DNA from 2 places in the Clostridium neuense genome. Region 2 is predicted to be linked to the other one. Evidence: riboswitches for the same ligand, from Rfam matches in the RefSeq annotation. Region 2 holds a riboswitch; the other holds the start of a gene.

Region 1 (3,181 bases), on a different contig from region 2:
GTGTTCTTATGGGACTTAGATGTCAAACTGATAATGGCTATGAATATAAGACGCTTTGGATATACGGCAAAGGACAAAATCAATTTCAATCAAAGGAAATAAATAATCTAATAGTTCCAAGAAAAAATGGATTTATGGTAATTGGGGTTGATAAGATAAATGAAAATGGCGTTTATGCTAGAGATCAAATTTGGACCGGAACTTTGAATACTGCTACAAATAATATAGTAAGGACAATACACAAACCTCAACAAAATGATATTGATTATAAAATAAATTTTGTTGGGAATGAGTATATATCATTGGAGAGTAATGATTTAAAATCAAACAGCGATGGTAAATATGTAGCAAAATCTTATCTTTCGGTGTTGCCACTAGATAATATTTATGGCAATAGTATTGCTTTTTCAAAGATAATAGGGCCTAATAGTGACGGCTTATTAAGCAAGAATGCAGAGGAATATCTAGGAAAGATTGGTAAGCCCAATTATAAGCTTGATAAGGATGAACTTGAAACTAATTGGGGAATTATAAGGTACAAGGGAAAATGGATATTAAGAGGAAGAGTTGCAAATGAAAATTTTAGTGTAAATGTAGAAACTCCTAAAATATTAACTACTTATGATAATCTACTTATTCCATTTAAAAATATTCAGGATAAGTTTCCAGGTGCTTTGGATGCATATACATCCTTAAATAATAATTTTATGCTTGTAGTAGAAAGCAACGATATTAAAATAGTAAGTATTGACAATGATACAATAGGGAAAGTTCAAAAAATTATACCTATTGATGAAAAGGCTCAAGTGGTTATGTCTCAATGGGCAACGGGAACATATGTTGACAAGTGGAATAAAAATTTTCAAGATATAAAGTAGCAATATATTGACATAATTACATTATAATGATAGACTGAAAATAAATTAAATAGAGGTTATCCTTCAGGGTTGGGTGAAATTCCCGATCGGCGGTAAAGCCCGCAAGCCATTTTGGCAGATCCGGTTAAATTCCGGGGCCGACAGTTAAAGTCTGGATGAAAGAAGGAAAGTATGTGTTTTTGTCACGTATTTTTTTGGATTTAAGTCCCTGAAAGATGATTTTAGGGACTTTTTTGTGCGCACAAATCATAGTCCGGTTGAAGTGAAAACATATTTAAGGTATTTAGATGAGCAAGCTGAAAGGTTTTATTTTAAAGTTCCAAGATTGCTTATCTTTAGGAAGGTGATTTATATTAACGATTTTTTTATGAAAAGAGCACTTAAACTTGCTGAAAATGGAAGAGGTCATGTAAATCCAAATCCAATGGTTGGAGCAGTTATACTAAAGAATGGTGAAATAGTTGGAGAAGGATACCATGAATATTTTGGAGGAAATCATGCAGAAGTGAATGCATTAAAAATGGCAGGAGAGAAATCAGCTGGTGCAGATATATATGTTACTTTGGAACCTTGTTCACATTTTGGAAAGACACCTCCCTGTGCTCTTGCATTAGTTAAAGCAGGGGTAAAGAGAGTAATAATTGCTATGAAGGATCCTAACCCATTAGTTAGTGGAAAAGGAATTGAAATACTTAAGCAAAATGGAATAGAAGTTATAAGTGGTGTCTTGGAGAAAGAGGCTCTAAAATTAAACGAAATATTTGTTAAGTTTATAACAACTAGAAGACCTTATGTAATTATGAAAACAGCAGCAACACTGGATGGTAAGATATCAACAGTTACAGGTGAATCAAAGTGGATAAGTTCAGAGGCATCTAGAAAATGTGTGCATTATTTAAGAAATAGTGTTATGGGTATAATGGTTGGAATAGGAACTATTATTGCAGATGACCCTCTGCTTACAACAAGATTAGAAGGGGAAGAGTGTAAAAGCCCAATAGCTATAATTCTAGATTCAAAGCTTAAAATGCCCTTAAATTCTAGAATATTAGAAACCTTAAAGGATAGAAAAATTATTATTGGAGTAACAGAAAAGGCTAATAAGGATAAGATAAAGCAATTAGAGAGCATGGGAGTTTTAATAATTAAAACACCTTTAAAGGACGAAAAGGTTGATTTAGGTTATTTTATGAATAGGCTTGGAGAACTCAATATAGATAGCATTTTACTTGAGGGTGGAAGTACTTTGAATTTTTCTTGTATTAGAGAAAAGATTGTAGATAAAGTTATGTGTTTTATATCTCCTATAATGCTTGGCGGTGAAAAGGCTAAAACTACCGTCGGCGGTGAGGGAATAAAATCCTTAGATCAAGCTGTAAGAATATCTGATATAAAATTAACAAACATAGAGCAGGATATTTTAATAGAAGGTTATATAAAGGAGGAGTGAGCATTTGTTTACAGGTTTAATAGAAGAAATTGGAGAAGTTAAAGCGGTTAGAGAAGGAGCTCGCTCAATAAAACTAGGAATCAAGGCTTCTAAGATAATGAAAAGTATAACTCTTGGAGATAGCGTTTGCGTTAATGGAGTATGTCTTACTATTACATCTATAGAAAACGGTGAATTCGATGTAATGCCAGAGACAAAGAAAGTTACTAGCCTAAAGAATTTAAAAATAGGAAGTAGAGTTAATCTTGAAAGAGCAATGGCCCTAGGAAATAGATTTGGAGGGCATATAGTAACAGGTCATGTAGATGGCGTAGGTGTTATTCATAAAATTAGAAGAGATGATATAGCAGTTGAATTTATAGTTAAGGTAGATGCTGAACTTGCAAGTGAACTAATTTATAAGGGATCTGTAGCTGTGGATGGTGTAAGCTTGACCTGTGGAGAGATTGGAGCGGATTACTTTAAATTTTATTTAATACCACATACTCAAGAAAAAACTACTTTAACAGAAAAAAAAGAAGGAGAGCTTCTAAATATAGAGTGCGATATTATAGGCAAGTATGTTCAAAATTTTATGAATATACAGAGTATTGGTAAAAAAAGTGTGATTACGGAAAACTTTTTAAAACAAAATGGGTTTATGTAGGAGGTATAAAAATGGATTTTAAATTTAATTCTATAGAAGAAGCAATTGAGGATATAAGATCAGGAAAAATGATTATAGTTGTTGATGATGAGGATAGAGAAAATGAAGGTGACCTTGTAATGGCGGGAGAAAAGGTTACTGGAGAAGCACTAAATTTTATTGCAAAATATGCAAGAGGTTTAATATGCACACCTATGGATAAAGCGT
Region 2 (3,181 bases):
ACTATATACATTCAAAAATAATAATTTCAACAAAATTTCAGACTATATGGCTATTTCAGTAGATGATTTGATAAAAATTTTAAATGATTATAATTTACCAGTAACTTTTATAGGTGATGCTGTACCAAAATTTAAAAAAGTCTTTGAAGAAAGGCTCAATGAAGTTAACTTTTCCCCTAGTCATCTAAATCTTGTAAAAGCTTCAGGCTTATGTGAACTAGGCCTTAACTTAATGCGTGAAGGTAAATTTGATAACCCACTTTCCTCCGCTCCAATTTACTTAAGAAAGTCACAAGCAGAAAGAGAATATGAAAATAGAACTGGAAGGAGTATAGATGAATAATTTAGAAATTTGTGCTTTTGAAAAGAAATATTTAAGAGAAATCCTCTCAATTGAAAATTTAAGCTTTGCTGTCCCTTGGACTAAAGATTCAATGGAAAAAGAACTTACAAACAAGTTCGCACAATACGTTGTAATCAAATTAGATGATGTAGTAGTTGGTTATGGTGGTATGTGGCTTATACTAGATGAAGGTCATATAACTAATATAGCCGTACATCCAGAGTTTCGTGGAATAGGAGCCGGCAAAAAAATCATAGAAGGTCTTATAGACATATGTAAAGAAAAAAATATAAATTCCTTAACCCTTGAAGTTAGAACTTCAAACTACGTAGCTAAAAACTTATATAGAAAATTTGGTTTTGTAGAAGAAGGAATTAGAAAAAATTATTATAACGACAATAACGAAGATGCTATAATAATGTGGAAGCGAAATATATAAGAATAATAGTATCTCGAAATATTAGATAAGTATAAATGGGCATATTTTTTAAATTCTAAGAACTTTCAATATCTCACCATCATTTAATCTCTTGAAAGTTCTAAGTCTTTTTAAAATATGCCCATAACAATTATTAATTTTTATTTAACTACTTTATTATAAACTACTGCATTTTCTTCTATTTCTTTGTGAACTACCGGAGAAATTTTCTTATATACAGCCATTGTAACCACAGAAATAACAGCTCCCTTAATTATATTAAATGGTACTATAGCAAATAGTATAAAGCTCTTAAGATCAGTCACATAAGGATTAACCACATGTGTTGCTGCAACTACTGCTTTTATTGGAAAATGAAGGGCTGTTTCATACATTGGTAAAAGCACAAAATAATTTAGAAGGCACCCTGCCACAGACATTGCAATTGTTCCAAGAGCTAATCCAATTACAGCATTCATCTTTGTTTTTTTATGTTTATAAATTAGACTTGAAATAAGAACCATAGACGATCCTATTAAAAAGTTAGCAGCTTCTCCTACCCCTGCTGTACCTGTCTTGGATAATGCAAGCAAATTTTTTATAAGTTCTATTCCAATTCCTGCAATTGGTCCCATTGCAAATCCACCTATAACTGCTGTAAGATCACTAAAATCTATTTTTAAAAAGTTAGGAAAAATAGGTAGTGGAAACTCAATAAGCATAATTACAAAACCAATTACACCCAATAACGATATTTTGATAAGTTTACTAAGTTTTGAATTTTTCATTTTATATGCCTCCTATTATTTTTTGATATCTTCAGAAATGGCATAATAAAAGCCCTGAACAAGAAGTCAGGGCACATTAAAAACACTATTATTTCTTCTTTCATCCAGACTTTACTGTCGGCTTCGGAGTTTCACCGAATCATGCCATAAAAGGCTCGCGGGCTATACCGCCGGTAGGGAAATTAACCCTGCCCTGAAGAATACCAATATTATATTAACTTTATTATAATTTATTTTATAAATTTAATCAAGCTATTTTTTCATACTTAAGGATATTCTATTTCTTTTTTCATCTACTTCAAGAATTCTAACTTCAACTATATCTCCAACCTTAACAACATCTAGTGGATGCTTTACAAATCTGTCAGAAAGTTGGCTTATATGAACAAGACCATCCTGGTGAACACCTATATCAACAAAAGCACCAAAATCAGCAACATTTCTTACAGTTCCAGTTAGTACCATACCAGGCTTTAATTGTTTTATATCAACAATTCCTGTTTTAAGTACTGGCTTTGGCATTTCTTCTCTTGGATCTCTTCCTGGTTTCTTAACTTCTTTAATTATATCCGAAAGAGTTGGCACTCCAACTTTAAGCTCTTCAGCTAATTTATCTATGCCAACAAGCTTTACCATAGAATCCATATTGGCTAAATTTCCGTTTTTTATATCACTTTCTTCATAGCCAAGCTTACTTAAAAGTCCTTTAGCTGCATCATATGATTCCGGATGAACTGAAGTATTATCAAGTGGCTCTTTACTCTCCGGTACTCTTAAAAATCCAGCACACTGCTCAAAAGCTTTTGGTCCAAGCCTTTTTACTTTTAAAAGTTCCTTTCTACTCTTAAATTTTCCATTTTCTTCTCTGTATTCAACTATATTTTTTGCTATATTAGCATTTATACCAGACACATAGGATAAAAGTGATGGAGTAGCAATGTTAAGATCAACTCCAACGTTATTAACGCAGTCTTCAACTACTCCTTTTAAGGAATCTTCCAGCTTTTTAGGTGCAACATCATGTTGATATTGCCCAACTCCTATAGATTTTGGATCAATCTTAACCAATTCTGCAAGAGGATCTTGTAGTCTTCTTCCTATGGATATTGCTCCTCTTAAGGATACATTTATATCAGGATATTCTTTTGTTCCAAGCTCAGATGCTGAATATACTGATGCTCCTGCTTCCGATACTATTACATAATAAAGTTCTATTCCTCTTTCCTCTTTTACTTCCCTTATAAGCTTTGCTATAACTTCTTCAGATTCTCTGCTAGCAGTTCCATTTCCAAGCGATACCATTCCAACATTGTATTTATAAACCAATCCCTTTAATACCTTTATAGAACCCTCTACATCATTTTGAGGAGCAGTAGCATAAACCGTTGCAGTATCTAAAAGCTTTCCTGTTTCATCAAGCACTGCTATTTTACATCCAGTTCTAAAACCAGGATCATATCCTAAAACTGCCTTTCCTTTGATAGGTGCCTGCATTAAAAGGGCTTTTAAATTAGCTTTAAATATTTCTATAGCTGAGTTTTCGCCTTTCTCTGTAAGTTCTGCTCTTATCTCTCTTTCTATGGATGGATATATTAATCTTTTTAAAGAATCCGCTACACTTTCTTCTATGTA

The links. A riboswitch is a leader RNA that binds a small molecule or an ion and turns the genes downstream of it on or off. The one in region 2 is predicted to bind FMN.
Region 1: linked by a shared signal. The riboswitch ahead of ribD (bifunctional diaminohydroxyphosphoribosylaminopyrimidine deaminase/5-amino-6-(5-phosphoribosylamino)uracil reductase RibD) and the one ahead of ACJDT4_RS08505 (ECF transporter S component) in region 2 are both predicted to bind FMN.

The regions. Positions count from the first base shown of each region.
Region 1 is NZ_JBJIAA010000001.1:197,319-200,499, reverse strand. It holds gene ACJDT4_RS00895 (hypothetical protein) at 1-878, shown strand, start outside; FMN riboswitch at 934-1,049, shown strand; gene ribD (bifunctional diaminohydroxyphosphoribosylaminopyrimidine deaminase/5-amino-6-(5-phosphoribosylamino)uracil reductase RibD) at 1,246-2,328, shown strand; gene ACJDT4_RS00885 (riboflavin synthase) at 2,333-2,974, shown strand; gene ACJDT4_RS00880 (bifunctional 3,4-dihydroxy-2-butanone-4-phosphate synthase/GTP cyclohydrolase II) at 2,986-3,181, shown strand, end outside.
Region 2 is NZ_JBJIAA010000006.1:121,352-124,532, forward strand. It holds gene tsaB (tRNA (adenosine(37)-N6)-threonylcarbamoyltransferase complex dimerization subunit type 1 TsaB) at 1-343, shown strand, start outside; gene rimI (ribosomal protein S18-alanine N-acetyltransferase) at 336-782, shown strand; gene ACJDT4_RS08505 (ECF transporter S component) at 923-1,549, opposite strand; FMN riboswitch at 1,638-1,754, opposite strand; gene ACJDT4_RS08510 (Tex family protein) at 1,802-3,181, opposite strand, start outside.